4 regions of the Bifidobacterium intestinale genome follow, and region 4 is predicted to be linked to each of the others. Evidence: riboswitches for the same ligand, from Rfam matches in the RefSeq annotation. Region 4 holds a riboswitch; each other region holds the start of a gene.
What was found. A riboswitch is a leader RNA that binds a small molecule or an ion and turns the genes downstream of it on or off. The one in region 4 is predicted to bind thiamine pyrophosphate.
Positions count from the first base shown of each region.

Region 1: another riboswitch for thiamine pyrophosphate. It lies ahead of NBH13_RS01350 (solute carrier family 23 protein); the one in region 4 lies ahead of NBH13_RS00320 (ECF transporter S component).
Region 2: another riboswitch for thiamine pyrophosphate. It lies ahead of thiM (hydroxyethylthiazole kinase); the one in region 4 lies ahead of NBH13_RS00320 (ECF transporter S component).
Region 3: another riboswitch for thiamine pyrophosphate. It lies ahead of thiC (phosphomethylpyrimidine synthase ThiC); the one in region 4 lies ahead of NBH13_RS00320 (ECF transporter S component).

Region 1 covers NZ_JAMOKR010000001.1:321,636-329,219, forward strand. Annotated here, with positions in the region: gene gltB (glutamate synthase large subunit) at 1-1,399, opposite strand, end outside; TPP riboswitch at 1,626-1,727, shown strand; gene NBH13_RS01350 (solute carrier family 23 protein) at 1,793-3,142, shown strand; gene NBH13_RS01355 (LuxE/PaaK family acyltransferase) at 3,202-4,317, shown strand; gene NBH13_RS01360 (acyl-CoA reductase) at 4,314-5,816, shown strand; gene NBH13_RS01365 (SDR family oxidoreductase) at 5,832-6,629, shown strand; gene hemW (radical SAM family heme chaperone HemW) at 6,783-7,584, opposite strand, start outside.
Region 2 covers NZ_JAMOKR010000004.1:166,823-174,406, forward strand. Annotated here, with positions in the region: gene ftsZ (cell division protein FtsZ) at 1-1,207, opposite strand, end outside; gene dusB (tRNA dihydrouridine synthase DusB) at 1,382-2,611, opposite strand; gene NBH13_RS06665 (glycine--tRNA ligase) at 2,641-4,116, opposite strand; TPP riboswitch at 4,526-4,634, shown strand; gene thiM (hydroxyethylthiazole kinase) at 4,625-5,494, shown strand; gene thiD (bifunctional hydroxymethylpyrimidine kinase/phosphomethylpyrimidine kinase) at 5,610-6,452, shown strand; gene NBH13_RS06680 (thiamine-binding protein) at 6,520-6,885, shown strand; gene NBH13_RS06685 (LacI family DNA-binding transcriptional regulator) at 6,991-7,584, shown strand, end outside.
Region 3 covers NZ_JAMOKR010000001.1:290,116-297,699, forward strand. Annotated here, with positions in the region: gene NBH13_RS01225 (bifunctional ADP-dependent NAD(P)H-hydrate dehydratase/NAD(P)H-hydrate epimerase) at 1-749, shown strand, start outside; gene NBH13_RS01230 (HAD family hydrolase) at 843-1,478, shown strand; gene NBH13_RS01235 (SdpI family protein) at 1,733-2,509, opposite strand; gene NBH13_RS01240 (autorepressor SdpR family transcription factor) at 2,521-2,811, opposite strand; gene NBH13_RS01245 (sugar O-acetyltransferase) at 2,955-3,593, opposite strand; gene NBH13_RS01250 (GNAT family N-acetyltransferase) at 3,818-4,381, opposite strand; TPP riboswitch at 4,557-4,659, shown strand; gene thiC (phosphomethylpyrimidine synthase ThiC) at 4,862-7,504, shown strand.
Region 4 covers NZ_JAMOKR010000001.1:90,560-98,143, forward strand. Annotated here, with positions in the region: gene ligA (NAD-dependent DNA ligase LigA) at 1-1,350, shown strand, start outside; gene NBH13_RS00315 (Mrp/NBP35 family ATP-binding protein) at 1,444-2,565, shown strand; TPP riboswitch at 2,716-2,818, shown strand; gene NBH13_RS00320 (ECF transporter S component) at 2,844-3,455, shown strand; gene NBH13_RS00325 (ABC transporter ATP-binding protein) at 3,551-5,056, shown strand; gene NBH13_RS00330 (energy-coupling factor transporter transmembrane component T family protein) at 5,058-5,900, shown strand; gene NBH13_RS00335 (dipeptidase) at 6,029-7,396, opposite strand; gene NBH13_RS00340 (DUF3043 domain-containing protein) at 7,547-7,584, shown strand, end outside.

The DNA of each region.
Region 1 (7,584 bases), 230 kb from region 4:
CGCGCTGACGGCGCTGCACGGACTGACCGGAGTGGTTGACGTGCTCGCGCTTGGGCAGCTGGCTCATCTCGACGGTGTTGCCTTCGACCCACTGGCGGTACGGATGCTGGGCAGCGAGGTTCTTCTTGATTTCTTCGTCGGGGATGATGCGGCCTTCATCGGTGTCGACGAGGAACATCTTGCCCGGCTCCAAGCGGCCCTTGGACACGATGTGCTCCTCGGCGTTCTCCGGAAGCACGCCGGTTTCGGAGGCGAGCACGATGTAACCGTCGTCGGTGAGCTGCCAGCGGCCGGGGCGGAAGCCGTTGCGGTCGAGCAACGCGCCGACCTGAGTGCCGTCGGTGAAGATGATGTGCGCGGGGCCGTCCCACGGTTCGATCAGTGTGTTGTTGTATTCGTAGAACGCCCTAACGTCGGGATCGAGCTGGTCGTTCTTCTCCCATGCCGGCGGCAACATCATGGAGATGGCATGCGGCATGGAACGTCCGGACAGGTGCAGCAGTTCGAGGCATTCGTCGAACGTGCCGGAGTCGGAGTAGCCCGGGGTCGCGATTGGCAGCAACGGCTTGAATTCGCCAAGCAGTTCGGAGCTCAGGCGGCCTTCTCGCGCGGACAGCCAGTTACGGTTACCCTGGATGGTGTTGATCTCGCCGTTGTGAGCCAGCTGGCGGAACGGCTGTGCGAGCGGCCAGCTCGGGAACGTGTTGGTGGAGAAACGGGAGTGCACGATGGCGATCTTCGCCTTCATGCGCTCATCGGAAAGGTCCAGGAAGAAGGGTTTGAGCTGCATGGTGGTGAGCATGCCCTTGTAGGTGATGGTGCGTGCGGAAAGGGACGCGAAGTAGATGCCCACCTCGTGTTCCACACGCTTGCGGATGCGGAACGTCTTGCGGTCCAGTTCGATGCCGGCGAGCTGCCCTTCGGGGTCGGCCACGACCAGCGTCTTGAACGCGGGCATGCTGGCGAGCGCCTGCAGTCCGAGTCCGTCCGGGTTGGTGGGTACGACGCGCCATGCGAGTACTTCGAGGCCTTCTTCGCGCACGATTTTGGCGATGGCCTGTTCTTGTTGGCCGGAGGTGGCGATGTCTCGGTCGAGGAACGCGATGCCGGCGGCGTAGTGGCCTTCTTCGGGTAGTTCGACGCCTGCGGTGGCGCGCATGAATTCGTCGGGCATGCTCATGAGGATGCCCGCGCCGTCGCCGGTGTTTTCTTCGGCGCCGACCGCGCCACGGTGGTTGAGGTTGACGAGCACTTCAATGGCGTCGTCGACGATTTTGCGTTCGGGGCGCTTGTTGAGGGTGGTGACCATACCCACGCCGCAGGCGTCATGCTCGGCGCCGGGATCGTACATACCTTGGGAATCATGGATCGTGAGATCTAACGGGGTGTGGAAAGTCACCGAAACCACCTTCAATGTTTTTGGGCAAGAAAAGTCTTGCGGTTCTTTAATGCGCGGTTTAGAATAGCGCGCCTTTGTGTCGTGGATATTTCCGTGTCCATATAACGAATACCCAGAAAAGTCAAGGTACATTTTCTTGAGGAAATGTGGAGAATTCACAACGCACTGGGCTCTCATGCCAACTCATCCAAGTATCGACGCATGCCGTTATGCTGGTTGCCTGTCCGAATAGCACAGGGGGAGTCGATATGTGGCTGAGACGGGCTTTGCCCGGACCCTCATACCTGATCAGGGTAATGCCTGCGTAGGAATGTCACGAACAGTGCGCACATGCGTTCCCCTGTGTCGGCGATCATAGACTGGTCGCCCCCGTAAGGAAGAGAGGGAATTGGCATGTCTGCCATGTCGCAACCGTCCGTTCAGAGCGGATCCGATTCGAAGAAGCTCACTCCAAAGAACGTTTTGCTGGGCTTGCAGCATGTGTTGGTGTCTAATGTGTGGCTTGATCCGGTATTTGTGGCCGGTGCCATTGGGTTGCCGTTGGCCTTGTCTTCGAATATGGTGAACGCCATTTTCATCGTGTCCGGTTTGGTCACGTTGATTCAGGCCACGAAATTGGTGCGTCTGCCGATTGTGCAAGGTCCGTCTGCCGCGTTTGACGCGTTGATGATTGCCGCTGGTACCGCCGGTTCGTTGGCTGCGGCTGGCACGTCGATTTTTGTTAGTTCGCTGATTTTTCTGGTGTTGTGTCTGACTCGTGTGATTGAGAAGATGCGTTTTCTATTTGCGCCGATGGTTTCCGGCGTGATTATTTTTCTGGTGGGCGTTTCGCTGTCGAGTTTCACATTGAGTGAGTTTCTTGGCGGCGCTCCCGGCGATGACGAGTTCGCTGATCCGAAGACGCTGGCCGTGTCTGTGGTGACTTGCGTGTTGGTGGTGGTGCTTTCCCAGTTCGGCAAAGGCATGGTCAGGGCGCTTTCCTATTTGATTGCGCTGGTTGTCGGCACTTCGCTCTCCATAGTGTTTGGCATGGCGGATTTTTCCGGGGTTGCGTCCAAGCCTTGGTTCGGTCTTCCTCAGATCATGCCATATGGCGGTTTTGATTTTGATGCTGCGGTTTTTGTACCGTTCTTCATCGCATATATGGTTGCGATTATGGAAGCGCTTGGCGTGTATCAGGCGGCCAGCGAGATTCAAGGCGTCAAGCTTGAGGATCGCCAGGTTCGTTATGGTTTGTCCGGCGAAGCGGCTGGTTCCGCTATTTCTTCGCTGATCGGTGGCTTCACCACTACCGCATATCCACAGAATGTCGCTTTACTGAAGGTTACGGATGAGGGCAAGTCCCACACACGCGTGCCGGTGATCATCGCCGGTGTGGTGTTTGTGGCACTTGGTTTCGTGCCGAAAGCCGGCGCGATGTTGTCGCTGATTCCCTCCCCTGTAATCGGCGGCATTTTCCTTCCGGCTGCAGCGAGCCTGATCAGTACGGGCTTCAATACACTGCGCAAGGCAGAGCCGGACGACCGATCCCAAGTAGTCATCGGCTTGTCACTGCTGTTGGGTATCGCGTTGCCGAACGCATTGAGCGGTCTTGAGGGCGGCGCTCACGTGTTCTTCTCTAATTCGATTCTGGTCGGCGCGTTCTGCGTGGTGATTCTCAAAGCGTTGCTGATCGATTTGCCGAATCTAATCAATCGTCGCAAAACAGGCGTGGGCAACAACGGGGATCAGGCACAAGCTTGATTCATGGCCAACCGTTACCGAAATTCAACATAGGAAAGGAACATTGCATCATGACATCGATGTCGCTAAACACTGAAGCGCAGCAGGTCAAGGCAGATGTGCTTGAGTTCATCGAAAAATACGGATGCGAAACCGCGCCGGATGAGGCGTTCGACGCACTCGCACGACAGATTTTCGCTTTTCAGTACGCTCATAACATGCAGTATCACGCGTATTGCATGTCTCGCAGGGTGACTCCGCAGACGTTGTCCAGCTGGATGGATATTCCACCGATGCCGGTGGATGGGTTCAAGATGCTGACGCTCACTTCGGTTCCCGAGACGGAGTGCGAGGCCGTGTTTATGACCAGCGGCACCACGCATCCTGGCCAGCGTGGACGCAACTATCATCCTGATCTTGAGGTGTGGGACGCTTCGATGATCGGCCCGTTCCGTCATTTCATCATGCCGGACCGCGAGCGTATACGCATCGCAGTGCTCTCCCCCGCTTGGGAGATGAATCATAATGGTTCGTTGGCCCGTTATCTGACGCGTGCGGTGGAGCGGTGCGGTAGCGAGGGCAGCGGCTTCTTCTTCCATGAGGATGGCTTGGACTTCGCGGGCGTGGAGAGATTCCTCAATCAGGCGGTGGCCGATGGCGAGCCGGTGATGCTGATGGGTGCCTCGTCCGCATACCTGTATCTGCTTGACTATCTTGCCAAGCAGGGCAAGACCTATGCGTTGGCGAAGGATTCGCGTGTGTTCGATACCGGTGGATTCAAGAGCACAAAAACCGATATGACGGTCGATGACCTGTATGCGAGGTTCTCTGAAGTGTTCGGCGTCGCGCGCACGCACTGTGTGAACATGTATGGTATGACGGAGTTGAGTTCACAGATTTACGATCAGAATCTGCTGTCGTACTATACGGATGGCTCGTCGAATTATTTGAAGGCCACGCCGTCGTGGGTTCGTTCCGTGTTTCTCGATCCGGCGACCCTCATGCCTGTTCCCGACGGCAAGCAGGGTGTGATCGCGCATTACGATTTGGCGAATTGGAATTCCTGCCTGGCGATTTTGACGGAGGATCTTGGCGTGCGCACCGCTTCCGGTTACGAACTCAATGGTCGTGCGAAGGGTGCGGAGGCACGTGGCTGCTCCATCGCCGTCGATGAGGTGATGGCGGCGAACGCATGAGCGTCATCGATGTTTTCCATGCGCCGCGCGGTTTCGTGTTTCAGGATTTCGAAACGCGCGACATCATCACCGATCATGGTGAGGTCACGTTACGATATCCGGTGCTCACTGCGGAGATAATCCGTGATTTGTGCGGGACGGTACGTCGTAATCGGCTGCAGGCACTGTCGGCATATTCCGTCGAACGCATTGTGGATGTTATCGGTAAGGCTGTGGCATTGTGGACGGATCCCGATTATGAGGGACGTCTGCTTGCCGAATCGTTGATTCCCTCCATTACCGGCTATGATCCGACGATGACGCGCATCGAGTTGAAACGTTACATGCGCATGTTCCGTAGACGCGAGCTGTTGCGTTTTCTCGACGATGAGCTGTCGAGCCCGCGCATGCTGGATGAATACCGTCCGAACAAGTCCGGCGGATACACGCGCCTGTACGGACCGGATCTGACGTTCCACGTGTTCTCCAGCAATGTTCCCGGCATTCCTGTGTGGAGCATGACCATGAGTTTGCTGACGAAAAGCGCGATCATCGGCAAATCCTCGTTCGACGAGCCGCTGATGCCCGTGCTCTTCGCGCGCTCCTTGGCGCAAATCGATCCGGATCTTGCTGACGCTTTGGCCGTGGTGCCATGGCGCGGCGGCACTGTGGAACTTGAAGACATGGCGATCGGCGAAGCGAACGCCGTGATCGCCTACGGTTCTTCGCACACCACCGAAGCCATCCGTCCACGTGTCGGCGCCGGCAAACCGTTCCTCAGCTATGGTGCTCGCATTGGCTTCTCACTGATTGGCCGCGAAGCATTGCGCGCGGACACGCATGTGCAGACCGTGCACCGCATGGCCGTGGACGTGGCCACCTACGACCAACAAAGCTGTTTGGCGCCGCAAACCATCTTCGTGGAACGAGGCGGAGCCATCTCCCCCGCGCAAACCGCCGAACTGCTTGCCCGCGAACTCGACTCGCAGCAGCACAAATATCCAAGATCCACCCCCTCCGATGAAGAATCGCTCGCCATACGCAGAGCGCGTTCAGAAACCGAAATGAAGGCGCTGTTCATGGCGGCACCGGCATCAGACGGTTCCGTGGCCCAAAGCAACCTACAGGCGCCGTTCGTCATCGAATCGCCGCAAGGCACCAACTGGACCGTACTCTACTTCCCCAATACCGACAGTCTCACCTCATTGGCGACCCCACTCAACCGCACCATCAACCTCGTCGCCGTGGACCAGCTCGAAAACGCGCTGCCAACGTTGAAACCATATCGCGTTTGGCTGCAAACCTGCGCGATCGCCGCCAGCTCATCCAGACTGTTCACGCTTGCGCAGCACGTGGGCGAATACGGCATCGATCGCATCTGTCCCATCGGCGAAATGAACCGTGCGAAATCCGGATGGCACCACGATGGCGGATTCAACATCCTCGATCTTGTCAGAGCCGTCGACATCGAACGCAACACCGACCGTTATTCCGACACCTTCGACATCGACTACGAATAATCCCAAGGAAACCCCATGAACCAGCAACCCACAAGTCGACCGCTCACCGGCAAAACAGCCATCGTCACCGGAGCAAGCCGAGGCATCGGCGCCGCAATCGCACTAAGACTCGCGCAACTCGGCGCCAACGTGACCATCGACTACCTAAGCAACAACGAACGCGCGCAACAGACCATGCAACATATCGAACACGACGCCGCAGCGCAAGGACGCATCATCGTATGCAAGGCAGACGTGACCGACCTAGACCAAGTCAACGAACTCACGCAAACCACAGCCAACACTTTCGGCAGCATCGACATCCTCATCAACAACGCACTCAGTCACTACTCGTTCGACCCGCGCAACCGCAGTACCTTCGACAACACCGGCTGGAACGACTATGCAATCCAACTCGAAGGATGCCTCAAAGGCACCTACAACACCTGCACAGCCACACTGCCATACATGCGACGCCAATCATGGGGACGTATCGTCAACATCTCCAGCAACCTCGTCGACAGCCCCATCGTCCCCTACCACGACTACATAGCCGCCAAAGGCGCACTCATCGGGCTCACACGCTCGCTGGCGCAGGAAGCCGGCGCGTGGGGCATCACGGTGAATGCCATCGCCGCAGGTCTGACCGTAGGCACGGATTCAAGCCGCGCCACTACTGAAGATATTCGCGAACATATCATCGAACAGACGCCTTTGGGACGGCTCGCCACCGCCGACGACATCGCAGGGGGCGTAGCGATGCTGGTGGGTGAGGATGCGCGTTTCATCACCGGACAGACATTGCATGTCGATGGCGGACTCACGATGCGCTGATTGTGAACATCCGGCGACAGCCTCGTTCGAGGCGCTATGCCATCGGGCCTCGAATGCAACAACCTGCATCCGAGGCCCGTTTCAATCTGCACACTGTATCCGCCCATACCAAGATGGGCCATCTAAAACCAATTCGTCAGAGGATTATCGGCATTACAACGAGCAGGCGTCGAAGAAACGCTCGATGATGGTGTCGTTGAGCAGGCGTCCGGTTCGGGTTGGAATCACACGTCCGTCACGGATCACGATAAGACCTTCGTCTTCCATGGGTTGGATGCGAGCCATATCAGCCGTGTTTCCAAGGCGGCTCAAATCAAGGCCTTCACGCATGCGCAGACCAAGCATGATGATTTCTTCGAGGTTCTCCTCTTTGGAGATTCGTTCACTTCCCGACCATGGCACATCGCCGGCGTTGATAGCCTGCCCCCACATGCGTGGATGTGCGATATCCCAGCTGCGCAAACCCGAAGTTTTGACTGTTTCGGTTTTTTCCTCCGGCGCAGACTGTTCGACACCCAGCACATTGCCATAGTGGCTGTGCGCACCCGGTCCGAGTCCGGCCCAGTCGACATTGCGCCAGTAGCCAAGATTATGTTGCGATTCATAGCCGGGGCGTGCCCAATTGCTGATCTCGTACCATTCAAGACCGGCCGCTCCCAACAGATCGTCGGCGATCTCATATTTGGTTGCCTCATCGTCGTCATCGGGTGTGGGCAATGTTCCCGCAGCGATCTGACGGCCCATTTTCGTATTCGGAGCAACCGTCAACGCATATGCCGAAATATGGTTGACGCCTAAATCAATCGCCGTGCGTACGGAAGTCCTCCAATCGTCAAGGCTCTCCCCCGGTGCGCCGTAGATCAAATCGACGCTGGATCGCATGCCTGCGGCATTCGCGGCCGCAACCCCTGCCGCAACATTGGCTGGGGTATGGGTACGGTCCAAAGTTTTCAGC
Region 2 (7,584 bases), on a different contig from region 4:
AAGACACCACTTCATGCTCGGTGGTCTGATCGAATGACGGAACGACGGGTTCCGGAGTGGACGGAACATAAGTGGACAGCGGCTGCACCTTCGGGGCTTCCGGAGTCTGAATGAGCTGAGGCTGCTGCGGAGCCGCCGCCCTCGGAGCAGCAGCTCTCGGAGCCGCGGACAGCGCCGACAGCGGAATCGTATCTTCCGCAGGCTCGGCCTGCTTCTGGGCCTCGGCCTGAGGGGCCTTCTTGGAGTTGGCATCGAAGCCTGCGGCGATGACAGTGACACGCACTTCGTCGCCATAGGCGTCGTCGAGGGAAAGACCCCAAATGATCTGCGCTTCCGGATGGATGGCCTTGCCCACCAGCTGAGTGGCGGCAGCCGCTTCCTGCAGCTTCAGGTCGGACGGACCCGCGATGTTGATCAAAGCACCATGAGCACCCTCGATGCTTTCTTCCAGCAGCGGAGAGCTGATGGCGATTTCGGCGGCCTGGGTGGCGCGATCCTCGCCCCGGGCGGAACCGATGCCAAACAGTGCGGTGCCTGCGCCACGCAGAATGGCGTTGACGTCGTTGAAGTCGACGTGAATGTAAGAATTGGAGGAAATCAGGTCCGTGATGCCCTGCACACCTGCCAGCAATGCAGTGTCGGCGGTCTTGAATGCGTCGACGATACCAATGGTGCGATCGGAAAGCTCAAGCAGTCGATCGTTCGGAATCACAATCAGTGCATCGACTTCCTTGCGCAGATTCTCAATGCCAAGTGCTGCGGAAGCCGCACGCTGGGGACCTTCAAAGCCGAACGGACGGGTAACCACCGCAATGGTCAACGCACCCTGCTGGTGTGCGGCACGAGCTACGATCGGGCTTGCGCCGGTACCGGTGCCACCACCCTCACCGCAGGTCACGAACACCATATCGGCGCCCTTGAGCGATTCCTCGATATCAGACTGATGATCCTGAGCGGCTTTAGCGCCCTTCTCCGGGTCGGCACCGGCGCCAAGACCACGGCTGGTGGCATCGTTCAAGGAGATCTTGACATCAGCGTCGGAACGCATCAGATCCTTCGCGTCGGTATTGATCGCAATAAATTCAACACTTTGAAGACCCTCGGCAATCATGCGATTGACGGCATTACCGCCAGCTCCACCAACACCGACAACCTTGATATTCGTCTTGTCGTTGAAATTGTCAGTCTGGGCAATCTCGCTCACCATAGTCTCCTGTCACTCGCGTTTACGCACAACTTTATCGCAGACACGCCGTAATACGCGCGCTTTTCGCCGTGTGTAACGACGTTTTTTCACTTTTTATTGCTAACGTGTTCATTTCGCCTCAGATGTACCCTCTTTCGGCGCCCCACACGATTTAACCACATCAGCATGTCATGTTCAATAACTGGCATCCATAGGATCATCGCCGAACAGCGCCTGACGTTCATCATGCGTCGTTTCCCGTGATTCCAACCATCCGTAAGGCAAATGCACTTTCTTTGCGAAGCGCACGCGCCCCCTTGGCTTGTCGACCACTCGTTCGGGGAAACGGGTGTCGGGATCCAGCTTGCCTATTTCGGTTCTGACATCCTCAAGATTTTCACATTCCATGAAAGCGCGACGGGTGGAGCCTCCAACGGGGAATCCCTTGAGATACCACGCGATATGCTTACGCAGATCATGCACGGCCATCTGCTCGTCGCCATCATAAAATTCGGTCAACAGTTCCGCATGGCGTTCAACCACACGGCACACGTCTCCCAATGTAGGGTCGACACGCTTGTCGCTGCCGGCGAACGCGTTCTTGATATCGGCAAACAGCCACGGCCTGCCTTGACAGCCACGGCCGATCGCAACACCAGCGCAACCGGTTTCGGCAACCATGGCAAGCGCATCGTTCGCACCCCAAATGTCACCGTTGCCGAACACTGGAATATCTAGCGCTTCGACCAGTTCACCGATTCTGCTCCAGTCGGAATGCCCACCGTAATATTCGGCGGTGGTACGCGCATGCAGGGTAACGGCCCTGCAACCTTCCTCCTGCGCGATATGCCCGGCTTCAAGGAACGTCTCATGCTCGTGGTCGATGCCGACACGAATCTTCGCCGTAACAGGCACATTGGCCGCATCACAGACCTTGACCACGCGTTGGATAATCTCACGGAACAGATCCGTCTTCCACGGCAACGCCGAACCGCCGCCACGCCTGGTCACTTTGGGTACGGGGCATCCGAAATTCAGATCGACGTGGTCGGCCATGTTTTCGTCGATGACGATTTTCGCAGCCTGTTCCACGATTGCTGGATTCACGCCATACAGTTGCAGCGAGCGAATCTTCTCGCTTGGAGCGAAATGACACAACCGCAATGCTTTGGGATTGCGGGCAACCAACGCGCGCGCGGTGATCATTTCAGCTACGTACAGACCGTCAGGCCCGTAGCTTTCGCAAATCACGCGGAACGGCCAGTTGGTCACTCCCGCCATAGGCGAAAGCACCACCGGCGTCTCAACATGCACCGACCCTAAATCAACAGGCTTAATAACCGGAGGAACCGACGGCCTCACCGCGTCGGTACGCGGGTCGAGCACGTCGGATTCCTCGTAAGCAGTCACAATGCTATCTGGCATAAGAACGCTATGGTAACCAGTAACCAGTTTTAGTACAAGCCACCGGCTTCGGCGATCTTGACGGACTCAGGCCAAGCCTCGCCGCCCATCTCGACCGGTACCTGCGGGTAGCGCACATGCTTCTCGCCAATGCGTGCAGACACGTAATCGGCCACCTTGTCGAGTGCGACGCGCTCCTGCTGCATGGTGTCACGTTCACGAATGGTGACGGCCTGATCGTCGAGCGTATCGAAGTCGACGGTGATGCACAGCGGGGTGCCGATTTCGTCTTCGCGACGGTAGCGACGACCGATCGCACCGGCCTCGTCGTAGTCGATCATCCAATCGTGCTGACGCAGGTCGGCTGCCAGATCATGTGCCACGGTCTGCAGCTCCGGCTTCTTGCTCAACGGCAGCACTGCGGCCTTGACCGGAGCCAGGCGCGGATCAAGACGAAGCACGGTACGCTTGTCGACGCCGCCCTTGGTGTTCGGCGCCTCGTCAACGTCGTAAGCATCAACAAGGAAGGCCATGAGAGAGCGGGTCAGGCCTGCGGCCGGCTCGATGACGTACGGCACGTACTTTTCGCCGGTGGCCTGGTTGAAGTAGCTCAGGTCCTCGCCGGAATGCTTGGCATGTGCAGAAAGGTCGAAGTCAGTACGGTTGGCCACACCTTCGAGTTCACCCCAATCGGATCCTTGGAAGCCGAACTTGTATTCAATGTCGACGGTACGCTTCGAATAGTGGGCCAGCTTCTCCTTCGGATGCTCATAGTGGCGCAGGTTCTCCGGTTTCACGCCAAGATCGATGTACCACTGGGTGCGTGCGTCGATCCAGTACTGGTGCCATTCCTCATCGGTACCCGGAGCCACGAAGAATTCCATTTCCATCTGTTCGAACTCGCGGGTACGGAAGATGAAGTTGCCCGGGGTGATTTCATTACGGAAGGACTTGCCCATGTTGGCGATGCCGAACGGCGGCTTGGAACGAGAAGAGGTCATCACGTTCTTGAAGTCCACGAAAATGCCCTGCGCGGTTTCCGGACGCAGGTAGTGCAGCGAATTCTCGTCTTCGACCGGTCCGAGGTGGGTGCGCAGCATCATGTTGAAGTCGCGCGGTTCAGTCCAGTTGCCACGGGTGCCACAATCCGGGCACACAATATCCTTGAGACCGTTTTCCGGCAGCTTGTCGCCATGCTTTTCGGCATAGGATTCCTCAAGCTTATCCGCACGGTGGCGCTTGTGGCAGTTGAGGCATTCGATCAGCGGATCGTTGAACACGGACACGTGGCCGGAAGCCACCCACACAGCCGGCGGAAGAATAATGGACGTGTCAACGCCCACCACGTCGCCACGGGTGACGACCATGGAACGCCACCATTCGCGCTTGATATTGTCTTTCAGCGCAACGCCGAGCGGACCGTAATCCCACGCGGAACGGGTTCCACCGTAGATTTCACCGGCGGGGAAAACAAAGCCACGACGCTTGGCGAGGGATACGACTTCATCGAGTTTGGATACAGCCACAATGCACCTTCTGGTTTGAACGGTTTGGGGTCTTTACAAGCGCAAAGCCTACCTTCACGCGGTGACAGAACGCCACCCAATTGGGTCGTATCTCGCCTGCGTATGGCAGATTCCACATCTCGACATGAGGTTTCTCGCTTATATATGGTAGGTCAAATAGTCAAACCGGCCATTTTCACACCCCCGATATGGCTTTTCTTCGGAGAGGACTGCCATATATAAGCGAGAAGCCTCCGTACAAACCCCATACACATATTTACATATCCATGGTTTAGCAGAATCTAAACAACAATAACTATGTAATTATCTGCTGTTTAAGCTGGATCATAACCACAGATGTGAATCACCTCGAGCAAGGCATCCACGTCAGTAGTACAGTGTCAGGGCCTTTGTATAGGTTGGATACGTTATGTACATGCAGGGGGGCTTCCGACGAAAGTGGGAGCTGAGATAGGCGAATGCCTGACCCTTTGAACCTGTTGGTTAGGACCAACGTAGGGAGCAGACAATGAGCGATAACTCGTTTTCGGCAACGTTGCGTGAACAGATTGCACAGGCAGTCAACAACGTACGAACGACCACGCCTTTGGCGCAGTCGTTCACCAATTTCGTCACGATGAATCTTGTGGCCAACGCGCAGCTTGCCGCCGGAGGCACTGCCGCCATGAGCTTTCTACCGGACGATGTAATCGACACCGCGGAAATCGCAGGATCGAACTACATCAATGTGGGCACGTTGCTGCCGTTCTTCAAAGATGCGCTGCCGGAAATCGCCTACAAACTACACAAGAACGGCAAGACGTGGGTGCTTGACCCGGTCGCCGCGGGCATCGGAAAAACCCGTACCGCCGTTCTCGAATCGTTCCGCACCTATCCGCCGACCATCGTGCGCGGCAATGCGAGCGAGATCATCGCACTCGATGCGATGTGGGGTCTTGCACAAAACGATTCCACCGTTCCCGGCACGCGTCCGGCAGGCGCGGAGGCTGTGGACGAGGTCGATGCAGCTGTTGACGCAGCCAAACGAGTGGCTCGTCATCTTGCCAAACACTCCCCCACCGGTGCTGGTGCGGTGGCCGTTTCCGGAGCGGTCGATCTGGTGACCAACGGCGAGCATGTGTTCCGTCTGCCAGGCGGCAGCGCGATGATGACGAAGATCACCGGCGCCGGCTGCTCACTTGGCGGCGTTACCGCAACATACTTGGCCGTAGCGGAACCGTTGGTAGCTGCGATTTCCGCTTCACTGCTGTACAACAGGGCTTCCGAAATCGCCGAAGCGAAATCTTCAGGCCCGGGGTCCTTCCAAGTAGCGCTGCTTGACGCGCTTTGGAACGTCACAGCCGAGGAAGTCGCCGCCTCCGAAATCATCGTCGACTAGACTTTGCCGAACCCTGCACACTATGCGGCATGTTATGCAGGGTTCGGCAATTGCGTATGCGGAGTATTTCAAAACTTCAGATCACAAGTAAGCAAGAGCAAGTAAGGAGTCATTCATGACCAGCACATTGCCACCGGTATTGAGCATCGCGGGATCGGATTCCTCCGGTGGTGCCGGCATTCAGGCGGATTTGAAAACCATGATCGCCAATGGCGTGTTCGGCATGACCGCCATCGCTGCACTGACCGCGCAGAACACCACAGGCGTGACTATGGTCACGAACACTCCTCCGGAAATGCTCGCCGCGCAAATCGACGCAGTATTTGAAGATATTCCGCCGGTCGCCGTGAAGATTGGCATGGTGTCGAGCGTGGAGCTCATCAACGTGATCGCCGACCGTCTGATTGCGCATGGTGCCACGAATATTGTGCTTGATCCGGTAATGGTGGCAACGTCCGGCGCGAAGCTTATCGAAGATGACGCGATTGCGGCACTGACTTCCAAGCTGTTCCCGCTGGCCACCGTCATCACGCCGAATATGCCGGAAACCCAGGCGCTGTGCGAGCTGGCCGTCGAACAGGGTGCCGACGCGATCGACTACGAGAATGGCGAGAGCATCTCCAGCGAGAACGACATGGTGACTGCAGGCCATATGCTCGCCGGCCATTTCGGCTGCGCGGTGCTCGTCAAGGGCGGTCATGGTACGCAGGATGCCAGTGATGTGCTCGTTGAGCCGAACGGTAAAGTCACTTGGTTCCGCGCGCGTCGTATCAACAATCCGAACACGCATGGCACCGGATGCACGCTGTCTTCGGCGATCGCGTCGCATCTGGCGCTTGGCGAAACATTGCCGGAAGCCGTCGACAGGGCAAAACTGTATCTGACGGGAGCCCTGGAGGCACAGCTTGACCTCGGTCACGGATCCGGACCGATGGATCACGCTTGGAAATGGCGCTGACAGCCAAATTCGCACCATCCAATCCAAGCCATATCAAGTCGATAGGAACGCAACGAAAGGAACGAACATGACCCTTGATCGCAATGCGGAAAAGCAGGAAGTGCCGATCAATCCGGAAACAGGCAAGCCGTATATCAACACGCTTGCCGCAGTCGCCATTTCCCCCGCTGGAGCAAGCCCTGAAAAGTCCACGTACGTGGCGCAGGCGGTCGACGTGATCCGCCAATCCGGATTGCCGAGCGAAACCAACGCCATGTTCACCAACATCGAAGGCGATATCGACGACGTGCTCAAGGTGATTCGTGACGCCACCCTGAAGCTGGCTGGCCAAGGCTATCGCACCGACGTGGTGATCCGTCTCGATATTCGTCCGGGTTTCGAAGGTCAGATTCACGCCAAGCAGGCGCTTGTGGATGAAATCCTGTCGGAATAAATCCGGCAATAGACTGTTATATCGTCGTAAAAAAAAAATCGAAAAGCGCGTCATCTATAAGAAATGGCGCGCTTTTCTTATTGATTCAGGTATAGTGTAGCGATCATGACTACGATGAAGGAAATTGCCGAAGCGGCAGGGGTGTCCATTTCCACCGTTTCCTTGGTACTTAACGGCAGAGATGAGGGACGTGTGAAAGCCCCGTTGGCCGCACTCATACGTGAGAAGGCTGACGAACTCGGCTACACGGTCAATCCTCTGGCGCGCAGCCTACGCACTTGCCGCACACGAATTCTCGGCTTCATCAGCGAGGAAGTCGCCACCACCCCGTATGCAGGCGGCATCATTCTGGGTGCGCAGGATGCGGCAAGCACCTACGGGTATATGATCATCACGGTCAGCACCGATGGCAAGGCAAGCGAAGAGAATGAAATCGCCACATTGAAACGGTATGGCGTGGATGGTTTCTTCTATTCGAAGATGTCGAACCGCATTGCAACCGTGCCCGCATCCCTCGACGATTATCCGGTGGTGATGGTGGATGCCACCGATGCCGACAACCAGATCCCCAGCATCGAGCCAGACGAATTCCAAATCGCCTACGATGCCACAAAACGGCTGATTCAAGCCGATTGCGAGAGGATCGCCTATATCGGATGTTCGGAAAACATGATTGCGCAGGATGGTCGTTTTGCCGGA
Region 3 (7,584 bases), 200 kb from region 4:
GACGCGTACAATCATGGGTGGTTGGCTCCGGCGTTCCCACAGGTGATGACGAAGCCGCCGATGCCGACATCCAGCGCGAAACCATAGCCGCGCTGCTGAAGCACTATGCGTTGCCTCAAGAAGTCGACTCCGAAGACGGTGACGACGCCAAGCATGCAAACGCATTGGATATGCCGCCAATCGTGGTGGATGCCGGAGCATTGGACCTGCTACCGAACAAGGTGCCGGCTCAGGTGGTCGTCACCCCGCACGTCGGAGAGCTGGCCCGCATGCTGACCCGGCTGGACGAAAACGAAGTCGGTGTCGACAAGGTACGGGCACAGCCGCTTGCCTGCGCCCGTAAACTCCATGAGCTGACCGGCGCGACCGTATTGCTGAAGGGCGCGGTGACCATGGTGGTAGGCACGGATGGCAAAAGCAATGAGCGTGTGATTCTTTCCGGTCGCGCACCGGCATGGATGTCTACCGCAGGATCGGGTGACGTGCTCGCCGGCATGTTGGGAGCCCTGCTCGCACAGCAGGACGACATGCTTGCCGAGGATCCGGCATTGGTTCCCGAAGTCGTGGCTGCCGGCGCCTACGTGCATGGTCTTGCGGGAGCGATCGCATCGCAATCCGAACAGCGTGGATGGCATCGTCCGCAAATCTATGGTCATTCCAAAAAACAGCATTTCGGAGAAATCGGCCATCCGATCATCGCCAGCGATATTATCCGTGGTATTCAGCCTGCATTTTTACAATTACTTTAATTGTGTAACAAATTTACTGAACACCAGCCCCAACGTCGGTGACTTTGCGCTACACTGACGTTGCCGATCCATATTTTTGCAGGAAGGATTTTCATGACCTCCCCCAGTGCCAACGTCACCGATGTGGTCTTTGATTTTTGCGGCGTGCTCATTGACTGGCAGACGCGCGCATGCCTTGAAGGCAGGTACCCTCAGGTAGTTGTGGACCGTATTTGCGCGGATAATGATCCGTGCGGTTTTTACGATTATGAGGATCGCATGGACCATGGCGAAGATTTCGAAGACATTTATCCCGACGTGGTACGCGAGCAGGGTGAGGAGATCGCCGAGATCTTCCGCGATTACATCGAACGCTACGACGATGCGCTCCCCCGCATGATTCCGAATATGGAACAGCTGCTGCGTGATTTAAAGGCTGCAGGCTACGGAGTGTGGGGGTTGACGAATTGGTCGCATGAGACGTTCCATTTCGCCTTCGAGCGTTTCCCCCAGCTGGGCGAGCTGCTGCAGGGCACGATCGTGTCTGGCGTGGAAAAGATGCACAAGCCGAATGCCGACATCTACGAACTGGCGCTGAACCGTTTCAATCTTAAGCCGGAATCCAGCGTGTTCTTCGACGACACCGCGAAGAATGTCACTGGAGCGCAGGCTGTGGGCATGCATGCATTCCAGTTCGTCGATGCCGATCAGGCGCGTCGTGATCTGAAATCCTTGGGCATGAATTTCTGACTGTTTCAAAACGAACACCTGAATTAGCAAAAAGGCCGGGCCGCACACATGTGAACCGCACCCCGATTGTTGGACTGAAGAAATTCAGATTCGATGACCGAAGGTGCGGTTTCATTATGTGTGACGGTTGCAGGAAGCATTACGGCGGCGAGTCCGACGCGTACATCGCGCACTGGAACATCAGACGGCGTCGGGAAAAGCTCGGGGACGCACCCCGGAGGAGTTCCGAAGAGCGTCTCAGTATTGCTTTGGCGTTACTGCGAATTCCGGCTACGGCGGAACAGCAGATAGCTGTACGCAGAAGGAACGAGCGCTGCGCCAACCGCTATCGTCGCAATAATTGCGGCCATGAGCACGTCGCTCACAGGCACGACAGAGCTGACGACGCCCGCTACGACCAATAACACTCCCAACACCATGAAAGAGATGCCACCTACACGCTGCGTGCGTTTCCAATTGGTTTCATCAGCCAAAGCCCAAGGCGTTCTGACGCCGAAGGTGTAATTCTGGCGCATGCGCGGAAGGTAATTTCCCACGCCGACGAACAACGCTCCCAGCACCACGCAAACGATAAGCCCAACAGGACCACCGGTAGCTGGGATCACGCCGAATGCGGTGGCTTCGGTGAACCATGTGATGCCGCACATGATGAGCGTGAACGCGATGACGAATCCACGATACAGTCCGCTGGCCTTCATGTAGCTTTCTCCCTTGGGATCCATCTTCGGGATGATGAGGAAAAGTCCCAAGCACAGTAACGGCAATATATCAAGAATCAACGTTATGGCTCTCGGACCGTAGCCATTGACCGAACCGTCGGCACCCCAATGAATCGGCACGTTTTCGGGAAGTCGACTGTAGCAAGCAAGATGTGCGGCAACATTGACCAAGCACAGCACAACAAGTGCAATGCACACGTTGCGGCTGATTGGAGCGATCTTCTCCCTCGAATCATTCTTATTCACGCTTTCAGCATTGTTGATGTTGTTATCGAAAGCTTTTTTGGAATCATCCAGATTGTTCCCGCACATAAGATTCTCCTTTATTGACCGTCCGTTTGCTTATTGTTTTCATTGCCGTCCATGAACCCCATGAACCATCCGATCAGATCCTGCATCACCGTGGTGTTGAGACTGTAGATGATGTTTTGCCCGTGCCGTTCGTCGGTTACCAGTTCCGCGGTTTTCAGCGTGGTCAGATGGTGGCTGATCGATGGTTTGCTCATGTTGAATTGTTCCGCGAGCTCACCGGCCGTCATGTCACGTTCGCGCAGCAATTCCAAAATGCGCCGTCGCGTGGGATCGGAGAGCGCTTTGAACCCCTCTCCTGCCATGCATTCCTCCTTTACGATACTGAATATTTAGATATTTTCTTATTTAGACAATTATCTAAATATATGCTCCGGACATACATATTCACGCCCGCGCGTTTACCACGGTTGACGAATCATAAGTTCATGAAGGAGGACGATGATGTCTATGCAACCGAATGCCGCTGATCGTAGGGCGGGTTAATCATGCGGTCACGCCAATAGTAGACGTCATCATGTTCGCCGATTTCGCGATACACCTTGCACGGCTGGCCGAATGCGACCACGTTGGCGGGAATGTCTTTGGTAACCAGCGAACATGCACCAATCACCGAATTATCGCCAATAGTGACGCCAGGAAGTACGGTAACGTTGGCACCCAACCACACATTGCGGCCGATGGTGACCGGCAGAGAATACTGTGTGATCTTCTCGCGCAGGTCAGGACGAATCGGATGGCCGGTGGTAACGATAGTGCAGTTCGGGCCGATCATGGTATGTTCGCCGATATGCACTTCACCATCATCAACCAACGTGAGGTTGAAATTGGCGTAAGCATATGCACCAAAATACGTGTTGCATCCCCAATTGGCATGCAACGGCGGTTCGATATAGGCGTCCTCGCCGAATTCGCCAAGCAGTTGGCGTGCAATTTCGATACGTTGCGTCATTTGACTGGGGCGGGTCGCGTTAAAGTCGTACAGTAGTTCCATCTGTTCCTGCTGCGCTTTGATCATCTCTTCGTCATCGCAGGCATAGATCAATCCGGAATTCATAGTGTCAAGCACTCGTTGCGGCACAGTCATGGCAGCCTCCTTGCAGTCATTCACACTCGTTGCGATTATATACGAACTCAACGCAACTCATGCCGTGATTCCGCATGCCTTTCGCAATCCTCTGCACAATCATCGTCTGCGGCTAGCGAAATATTTCGCATGTTCGGCGGTGTGACCGTAAGTGCCATTGAACTCCCAATCACCACATCAAAACATCGCCAGTTAACCTGTTGCAGCCTTGGCTTCCGACACGATCAGCGGGCAGCCAAAATTTGCCAACGTGATTTGGTAAGGATATTCACATGCTCGACACGCACCTCATGCATAAGAGGCACCGACACCTCATCGCACGTGTGATGATAGACAAAACCAACCTTTTCCTGCACCCGCTTCGACTTCAGATTGCCATCATAATAACCGCACCAAATCGCACTCATACCAAGATCAACAAAACCATGACGGATAATCTCCCTAGCTGCCTCCGGCATATAACCCCTCCCCCAGAAAGGCTTGCCCAACCAGTAACCCAACTCACACTCATCATCACGATCCGTCATACCCGTATGACCATTAAGCTTTAACTCAATCGAGCCAATGGGGTTATTGCTGCCGCGCTCGCAAATCGCGCAGCATTCCTTGCCATTGAGCACATGACGAATCGTATTGAGACTTTCTTCTTTCGATCGGTGTGCGGGCCAGCCCGCGATAGGTCCGATATCCGGATCTTTCGCATAGACGTACAAGCTTTCCGCATCTGTTTCAGTCCAAGCCCTCAATGTCAGCCGTTCCGTCTCCAACATGTAGTCAACCTCTTTCATACGCAATGCATTGAACTGAGGTATAGCTTAGCCTGCAAGGAGAGTTTTGCCATGAGATGCGCGGTGGGGCGTGATACGGATGAAGACGATGCATGCGAAAGTGACGACGGGTCTGACTCACCTATGGGCTTCGGCGAAAGGCTACGTCCAGTGCAGGGCGTAGGTTCGTAGCCAACACCTAAAGCAGGGGGGCTCCTCAACGGAGCTGAGATAGGCGAATGCCTGACCCTTTGAACCTGTTGGTTAACACCATCGTAGGGAGCGAAGAATGAGCGTCATCGTGCACACGCATTTCCAGCGTCAATCGGCATCCGTAAAAGTCAACGCAACAGACGCGTCGGCAAAACAACCTGCATCGCGAAATCATCAAGCGTAATTTCGCTTTCTATCCCGTGTATCCAAGAATACGAGGCATGTCAGCGTATCCATTTACTGACGGAATCAAATTTTCCCAACCCAAAACAGCATAATCAAGGGGGAATCATGAACAATTATCCGTATGCGTCGATGCGAGACAGCTTCGACCTGAGCGCCTATTTTGTGGTAGGCCCACAGGATTGCAAAGGTCGACCGATCACCGACGTCATCGATGACGCATTGCGCGGGGGCGCAAGCTTTATCCAACTGCGCGCCAAAGACGCCGACGCGAAGGACCTTACCGACATGGCGCGTGATATCGCGCAAATCATCGAAGACAACAACAAGTCAGATTCCGTGGCATTCGTGATCGACGACCGCGTGGATGTGGTCTGGCAGGCCCGCAGCAAAGGCATCAAGGTTGACGGCGTGCACATCGGACAGACCGATATGGAACCGCGTGAAGCCCGCACGCTGCTCGGCGAAGACGCCATCGTGGGATTGTCGGCGGAGACAGAAAGCCTGGTCAGACTCATCAACGAATTGCCCAATGGCTGCATCGACTATATCGGTGCGGCGCCGCTGCATGTTTCCGTCACCAAGCCGGAAGCGTCCGTAGGCGGCAATGACGGTTCCGGTCGCACGCTTGACAAAGAGCAGATCAACACCATTTGTTCAGCCAGTGGTTTTCCGGTAGTGGTAGGCGGTGGCGTGACCGCAGATGATATGGAAATGCTGGCGCGTTCAAAGGCGGCAGGCTGGTTCGTGGTGTCCGCGATTGCAGGAGCCGATGATCCGGAAGCCACAACCCGCGATATGGTAACGCGTTGGAAAGCCGTACGTGGCGACACGAAGCACGGATACGCACCGCGCATGAAAGCCCAGAACACAGCGGAAATCAGCCCTAGCAACGCAGCCGACGGCGCATCCGGTGAAAAGAAGTTCACCAATGCGAAGGAAGCCAAGGCCGCATCCAAGCTCGCCAAGCAGCAGCGCGTCGACATTGCCGCACGCGATTCCAAACAGCGCGACAAAGCGCATATCCGCAAAACCACGCCGGTACATTTCGAAAACGAATTCGGCTCCTACGATCTGGAAGTGCCATACACCGAAATCAAACTGTCTGACACTCCTGGCGTCGGACCGAACGCGCCATTCAAGGACTACAACACCGAAGGACCGAAATGCGATCCGAAAGAGGGACTCGCTCCCCTGCGTTTGGATTGGATTCTTGACCGCGGTGACGTCGAAGAATACGAGGGACGTCGACGCAATCTGGAAGATGACGGCAAACGCGCCATCAAGCGTGGCAAGGCTTCCAAGGAATGGCGCGGCCGCCAGCATAAGCCGATGAAGGCCAAGGATCATCCGGTGACGCAAATGTGGTACGCGCGCCACAACATCATCACGCCGGAAATGCGCTATGTAGCGGAACGCGAGCATTGCAGCGTGGAACTGGTGCGCAGCGAACTGGCCGCAGGACGTGCCGTCATGCCTTGCAATATCAACCATCCTGAGGCTGAGCCCATGATCATCGGCTCGAAGTTCCTTACCAAGCTCAACGCCAATATGGGCAATTCGGCGGTCACTTCGTCTATTGACGAGGAGGTGGAGAAGCTCACGTGGGCCACCAAGTGGGGTGCTGACACCGTAATGGATCTGTCTACCGGCAACGACATTCACACTACGCGTGAATGGATTCTACGCAACTCCCCCGTGCCGATCGGCACCGTGCCAATGTATCAGGCACTCGAAAAGGTGGAGGATGACGCTTCCAAGCTCAGCTGGGAACTGTTCCGCGACACGGTGATCGAGCAGTGCGAGCAGGGTGTGGACTATATGACGATTCATGCCGGTGTGCTGCTGCGTTTCGTGCCATTGACGGCGAACCGCATGACGGGCATCGTTTCGCGTGGCGGTTCGATTATGGCTGAATGGTGTTTGCAGCATCATCAGGAAAGCTTCCTGTATACGCATTTCGACGAATTGTGTGAAATCTTCGCCAAATACGATGTGGCGTTCTCACTGGGTGATGGACTTCGTCCGGGATCGCTTGCCGATGCGAACGATGCGGCACAGTTCGCCGAACTGATGACTTTGGGCGAGCTTACCCAGCGCGCATGGGAACACGACGTGCAGGTGATGATCGAAGGACCTGGCCATATTCCGTTCGACACCGTGCGCATGAACATCGAAATGGAGAAGGCGATCTGCAAGGATGCGCCGTTCTATACGCTTGGACCGCTCACCACTGACACCGCTCCCGGCTACGACCACATCACGTCGGCGATCGGCGGTGTGGAAATCGCCCGCTATGGCACTGCAATGCTGTGTTATGTGACGCCGAAGGAACATCTTGGATTGCCGAACAAGGACGATGTGAAGCAAGGTGTGATCGCATACAAGATCGCCTGCCATGCGGCTGATATCGCCAAGCATCATCCGCATGCCATCGACCGTGACAATGCCATAAGCAAGGCACGCTTCGAATTCCGTTGGCTTGACCAGTTCAACCTGAGCTACGATCCGGACACCGCCATCGCGTTCCATGATGATACTTTGCCGGCCGAGCCTGCGAAAATGGCGCATTTCTGTTCGATGTGCGGTCCGAAGTTCTGCTCCATGGCCATCAGTCAGAATATTCGCAAAAAGTTCGGCAATGCCGAATCACAAGAGAAGCTTGTGGCCGACGCACAAACCATTGCCGCCGGCATGCAGGAAATGAGCGAGCGTTTCCGCGAACAGGGAGGCCATCTGTATCAGTAGGCTGATCAGCAAGCCGAATCGGTAAGGCTGAACGGTAATCGGTTGCAATAAGCGGGATTGTCAGCTTTTTAAGAAGGCCG
Region 4 (7,584 bases):
GAGGTGGAACGTAAAGGCGTGCTTATCGGCGACACCGTTGTGGTGCGCAAGGCAGGCGATGTGATTCCCGAACTTGTAGGTCCAGTGTTGGAGCGTAGGGAAGGGTGCGAAGACCAGCTGCGCCGTTTCGTGATGCCTTCGCATTGCCCGAGCTGTGGGGCACAACTCGCTCCAGCCAAAGAGGGGGACAAGGACATCCGCTGTCCTAACGTGGAATCCTGCCCGGCACAGTTAACCGAACGCATCATCAACCTGGCATCCAGAAAGGCGTTCGATATCGAACATCTGGGTGACCAATCGGCCATCGCGTTGACGAATCCGGAAGAGGATCGCCCCGATTCGGTGGCGACCTACGCGCCGAACATCACCGAAATCGTGGTGGCACCGGGGCAGGAGCCCGAACCGTACGAGCCGGTGGAAGGGCTGGAACTGCCGGCCCGGCAAACGCCGGTGTTGTCCAGTGAGGCCGGCCTGTTCTCGCTGACAGCCTCCGACCTGCAGGATGTTCGCGTATGGCGAGAAGCGCCAATCATCGAAATCCACGAAACCGTCGGCAAGAATGGTAAGCCGAAAAAAACGCGCAAACGTATCGGCGGATCAGGCCTATGGCATCAGGTCCCGGCGTTTTGGACGACTCCGACAGCGGCGAGAAAGCGTAAGGACGAAGTCGATGAATCCGCGGAATATCCCGGATATGACGTGCCTGAGGATGCCATGGTGATCCGAGAGGAAACCAAAGTATCGCGTTCCGGAGCATCCAGCGTGCAGCCGGTATATATACGCCCTGCGGAAAACACAAGGAAAATGCTTGACGAAATGGACAAGGCACGCCACGCCGACTTATGGCGTGTGCTTGTAGCCCTGTCGATCCGGCGCCTCGGACCGCCCACGGCACGTGTTATCGCCAATACGTTCGGATCGCTTGACGCCATCGAACGCGCCAGTGTGGACGAACTGTCTCAGATAGACGGCATCGGTCCGGAGATTGCGGAATCGGTGGTCACGTGGTTCACATCGGCCAAGGAACCAGGCGATTGGCGCGGCACGGTGTTGGAAGCATGGAAGGCTGCTGGAGTTGGCGTGGAGCAAGCTGAAATCAGTGAACTACCACAGACACTTGAAGGCAAGACAGTGGTCGTCACCGGTTCGTTGATTGATTTCTCGCGTGACTCCGCCAAAGAAGCGATTATCTCTCGCGGTGGAAGAGCCTCAGGATCCGTCAGCAAGAAAACCGATTGGGTGGTCGTTGGCGAAAACGCCGGCGCCAAGGCCGCCAAGGCAGAGGAATTAGGCGTTCCCATGTTAAACGAGGACCAGTTCAAAATACTGCTGGAAAACGGAACGGTGTGACGTCGGAACGTCAAGCTGGCAACGTAATCGCAAGAAGGCTCTGGCATGCCGCGCCTCCAGACGCTAGTCTGGTACGCGGCTAAAGGAGGAACCATGACCGACGAGCGTACCATTGAAGCGCGCATCTATGAGCGACTCAGCAAAGTGATCGATCCCGAGCTGGGGCGGTCCGTGACCGATCTGGGCATGATCGCAGCCATCGATGCGATACCGGTGGAAGGCAAAACGAACACTTACGAAGTCCGTGTGGAAGTCGAGCTGACGGTGGAAGGCTGCCCATTATCGCAGACCATCACCAACCAAATCAACGGAGCGGTGGCATCCTACCCGGATGCGACGCTGCTGCCGCGTATCGAAGTCGGATCCATGAGCCAAGACAAGCTCACCCAACTCGTTGCAGGTCTCAAAGCCGATCGCAAGCAGAACCCCTTTAATAAGCCGGGCATCAAAACCCGTATTTTCGCCATAGCATCCGGCAAAGGCGGTGTCGGCAAATCGTCCGTCACCGCGAATCTTGCCGCCACTTTCGCGGCGCTCGGTTATGATACGGCCGCCATTGACGCCGACATCTACGGGTTCTCGCTGCCGCGACTGTTCGGCGTGCATGCGCAACCCACCAATCTGAATGGTATGCTCATGCCCGTCACCGCTTGGGGGGTGAAACTGATTTCCATCGGCATGTTCGCGGGCGCCGATCGTGCGATCCTTTGGAGAGGGCCGCGACTGCAGCGTTCGCTCGAACAATTCCTTTCGGATGTGTGGTGGGGCGAGCCCGACGTGCTTCTGCTTGACTTGGCTCCGGGCACCGGCGATATGGCGATTTCCGTGGCCCAGGCCCTGCCGAATGCGGAACTGGTGGTGATCACCACGCCGCAGCCGTCCGCATCCGACATCGCAGTACGCTCCGGCTTGGTGGCGCTGCAGGTGCCGATGAAAGTGCGCGGCGTCGTAGAGAACATGAGCTATTACGAGCATAAGGGTGAACGTCTGCGGATTTTCGGCGAAGGCGGTGGTACGCGCGTATCGGAACAGCTGACCGAAAGCCTCGGCTATGACGTTCCTTTGCTCGCTCAGCTTCCACTGGAACCGGAATTGCGGGAGACTGGTGAGGACGGACGCCCGGCCGTGCTGAATGAGGATGGCTCGTTACGTGCCGACGGTATTGGCGAGACATTCAGGAACCTAGCTGAATCATTGATGTGCAGACCTCTGTAAAACTCTATGGAACCGTGTTTCCGTGCTGCATTCAGTACGGGAGGGAAACCCGTGAAGACAGGCCATTGCAAAAATCCGAGCGTGTTCTATGCCGGAAACGAAGCGAAAATGAAACAGCCCTTGTGGAAATCTTGTGCCTTGTGTAGTATCAAGCGCAGACACGGGGGCCGTATGGCTGAGAGGAAGCAAACGCTTCGACCGTATGAACGTATACCGGGTAATGCCGGCGCACGGACGTCTCTCTTTTCCCGTGCCTTGACATAAAGAAAGGCACATTCATGACCGTAAATGAATCTTCCGCGGTGAAGAAGCACAACAACAAATGGCGAGTCGTTGATATCGTTGTGGCCGCCATCGTCGCGGTTGCAGCTGGTGTGATTTTCTGGGGCTGGGATGTTATCTGCGCGGCTCCGATCACGCTGTTCGAAGCGGTGACGCCTGGCTTCGAAGGCCTACTGAACGGCATCTGGCTATTTGCAGGACCTCTGGCCGCCCTTATTGTGCGAAAGCCTGGTGCTGCGCTGTTCGCCGAAACCCTTGCTGCCGCTATAGAACTCGCCATGGGCAATCCCTGGGGCATCGGCGGTTCCCTGATCATTGGCATCTGCCAAGGTCTTACTGCCGAAATCGGCTTTGCGATTTTCGCGTACAAGCGTTGGGATTTGCTGTCGGCCACCATTTCCGGCACCCTCGCCGGTTTGGGATGCTTCCTCTACAACTGGACCGTAAACCCCGCCTGGGCAGGCTTGCGTATTGCCGTCAACTGCGTCACTTCCGTTATTTCCGGCGCTTTGGTGGCTGGAGTCCTGATGTATCTGCTGCAGCAGGCCATCGCCAAAACAGGCGTGCTTGACCGTTTCGAATCCGGTCGTGCGCAGACTCTGGTCTGACGATTCGTTTGTGAAGTCCCGTATCGCATTCACGGTGGGTGGATACGGGACTTCTTTGATGCGTGTTCGCCTTACGAACGCCAAATGCAAAAGGAATGAAAGAACGATTCATGGGTACTGATGCAGAAAAATCGTTTTCCGCAGCCGGGGTGGTCGCACGCGATTGGGGATGGCGACATGCTTCACGTAAGGATTTTGCGTTAAGGCATGTGGACTTCACCATACAGCCGGGGGAGCGTGTGTTGCTGTTGGGTGCTTCCGGTGCCGGAAAATCGACGTTGATGGCCGGTCTTGCCGGCGTGCTCGGCGGTGATGATGAAGGTGAACTCGAAGGTGAGCTGCTGATCGACGGAACGGATGCCCGCCATTCGCGTGGGCGATCAGGATTGGTATTGCAGGATCCCGATGCACAGACGATTCTGGAACGTGTGGGAGACGATACCGCTTTTGGCTGTGAAAATCTGAATCTGCCAAAAGATGAGATTTGGAGCAGGGTCCGTTCCTCACTCGACATTGTTGGACTTGGCTATATGAAACTTGATCGCTCCACGCGCAGGCTTTCTGGCGGGCAGCGTCAACGTCTGGCTTTGGCTGGCGTGCTCGCCATGCACCCCGGATTGCTGTTGTTTGACGAGCCGACCGCCAACCTTGATCCGGAAGGCGTCAAGGAGGTGCATGATGCGGTACGTGATGTGCTTGACCGAACCCATGAAACCTTGGTGGTGGTGGAGCATCACATTGACGTATGGCTTGATTTGGTGGATCGCGTCATTGTGCTTGGCAAGCCGGAAGCCGATTCGCATGTCAGCGGAGTCATCGCCGATGGCACTCCTGAGGAAGTGTTCGGCAGCATGGCGACGGTGTTGGCAAAAGGCGGTGCCTGGGTTCCGGGGCGCACCATTGAAAGCCATATTCCCGAATCCAAGCAGTCATCGGGAAAGGTTGTTCTGCGAACCGAGGATCTCAGCTTCGGACGTGAATTCGCGCTTGGCGAGCATGTGAACCTCGCGTTCCATGCCGGCGAGATTACTGCCCTGACCGGCAAAAACGGTGTGGGAAAATCCACGCTTGCTTTGACTTTGGCTGGCTTGCTCAAACCGATTTCCGGGCGGGTAAGTATGGATGAAAGCATGGTTCCCGCACATAGGGAGAACAACGTCTTCACGTGGAAAAGCAGGGATCTTCTTGGGCGAATCGGCATGGTGTTCCAAGAGCCGGAACACCAGTTCGTTGCATCCAGTGTGCGCGACGAAGTGGCGGTCGGCCCTAAATCCATGGGAAAAACCGATGACGAGGCCTACGCCATCGCCGATATGATGCTGGAACGGTTGAACCTCAAACGGTTCGCCCCAGCCAATCCATTCACGTTATCCGGCGGTGAGAAGCGTCGTCTTTCCGTGGCGTCCATGCTTGCCGCGGCGCCGAAGGTGTTGGTGATGGATGAGCCGACTTTCGGTCAGGATTTCACCACATGGACGGAAATGGTCAGGTTGATAGCGGGCGTACGCGATGAGGGCTGTTCCGTCATCATGGTCACTCATGACGAACCGTTGATCGAAGCGTTGGGAGCGCGTCGCATTCTCGTAAGCGAGGGGGAGTGAGATGGAACAGTTGGAAACCATCAGCGTGGTGCCGCATAAGGAACGTCATGATGACGCCAGGCCGGCGTCTCCGTCATGGTTTGTCGCGAAGATCAATCCGGTCAGTCGTTTCATCGGCGCGCTGATATTGTGCATTCCCATGTTCGTGACGTTGGACGTGGTTTCCGCATCGGTGGCGTTCGTGTTGGAGATGTTGCTGCTCTGGATTGGAGGCGTCGCTCCATGGACGGTGCTTCGTAAAACCTGGCCGGTATGGATCGCAGCTTCGGGAAGTTTCATTTCCGTGGCATTGTATGGCAAAACCTCCGGTGCCGTGCTGGTCAATCTTGGCAATGTCATTGTGATTTCGCAGGGATCGTTGTATTTGGCGTTGGCTACGTTCCTACGTGTGGCAGCCATTGCCGTTCCCGGCGTGATTCTCGCGCTTGGCCTTGACCCGACCGATCTGGCCGATGGCTTGGTGCAGATTTTGCATTTGCCGTCGCGATTCGTATATGGCGGTTTGGCTGGTATGCGCATGTTCACGTTGCTGCAGAATGATTGGTATGCGCTTGGACAATCCCGCCGCTCTCGTGGACTGGGTGACGGTAGTGCCATCAAGCGCGTGTTTTCTCAGGCGTTCAGCCTATTGGTTGTGTCGATTCGACGCGGCACGAAGCTTGCCACCGCCATGGAGGCGCGTGCTTTCGGAGCGGATGCTCCACGTAGCCAGGCCCGGGAATCACGTTTGCATGCCGTCGACTGGCTGTTTTATGCGATTTGTGTGGCGGTGCCGGTGATTGCGTTGTCTTGTGCTTACTTCACGGGTTACTGGCATTGGGCTTTTACCGGTACCGGCAATTGATCGAACTCATGATCTCATAGCGAGAGATTGTTGGATTTGCGGCGATTGCAAAAAGGACGTTTCATTCGTTGTATGGAATGGAACGTCCTTTTTTGTATTTTTTTTTATTATAAAAAGCGTGGCATCCGCTACTTGGCAAGCTTGTCAAGCAACAGCGCTTCGGTGATCACATTGTTTTTCAGACTTGGCAGGCTGATGGACTCGTTCGGGCTATGCGCATTGGCCTTCGGATCCTCCGGTCCGGTAACCAAGACTTGGGCCTTTGGGAAAATACGCTGCAATTCCGGAATGAACGGAATCGAACCGCCTTCGCCCTTGTTGACAGGAGCCACGCCAAAAGCCTCTTCCATGGCTTCCATGGCGTCCTTGGTGGCTTCGGCATTCGGATCCATGGCCCAGCCCATGCCATTGTCGAGCTTGTCTACCCACACTTCGGCGCCGAATGGGGCGTGCTCGACCATGAATGCGGCGAGTGCCTCCTGGGCCTCTTCCGGACGCTGGTTCGGAGCGGTGCGTAGGCTGAGGCGGAACGTTGTTTCAGGGGAGATCACATTGAAGGATCCTTCCACTGGATGCGCATCAAAACCGATGACGGTCACGCTTGGTTTGGTCCACAGGCGTGCGGCCAAAGAACCGGTGCCGGCCAGACGGTAGGAACCGACGATGCCGGCATCCGCACGCACGGTTGTCTCGTCCATGTCTCTCTGCAGTCCGCCGACTGGCTCTTCTGAGGCGACGCCCGGTACCGCCAGATCGCCGTGTTCGTCATACATGGATGCGATCAGCATGGCTGCGAGCGTGTTCGCATCGAGGATCGGTCCGCCGTACTGGCCGGAATGCACCGGATGGTGCAATGCCTTGACATGTACGTCGATGTCGGTGTTGCCGCGAAGTGATGTGGTAAGGGAGGGGATTTCCGCGGACCAGTTGCCTGAGTCGGCGACGATGATCACATCGGAGTCGAATTCGTCTTTGTGCTCTTCGATGAAGGGAATGAAGCTTGGTGAGCCCATTTCCTCTTCGCCTTCGATGAAGACTTTGATGTTGACTTTCAGATCGTCGCCGAGGGCCTGCAATGCGCCTGAATGGATGGCGATGCCGCCGCCATCGTCGGCCGCGCCTCGCCCGTACAGGCGGGTGTCGATTACAGTGCCGACGAACGGGTCGGTGTTCCACGCGGTTGCGTCGGGTACCGGCTGTACGTCGTGATGAGCGTACAGAAGCACGGTCGGTGCGTCGGCGTTGACGAATTTCGATCCGATGACTTCCCATGCGCCTGGCGTGCCATCGGGATTGTGGGACTGCACCACTTGGGCGTTTACGCCGACCTTGCTGAGCTCTTCGGCCACAAATTCGGCGGATCGTTTCATATGATCCGCGGTGATGCCTTTTGCCGAAATGGACTGTAATGCGATTTTCTTGTTAAGCACGTTGACGATGCGGTCAAAATCCGCTTCGACCCGTGATCGAACTTCTTCGACAGGTAAAGCTGCCATATTGCTCCTTACAAAGACGTGCTGCCATACAACAACGCAGCGTGATCATATGCGTGTAACGAATGACCATTGTATCGGTCTCAATCGGCACGTCCAATTGTTGACAGGGCAGGGCTAAAGCGTCGATACGTCACTTTACGCTCTATAGGCATGAGTTTGTTTAACAAGAAGGAAGAGACGACGCAGGA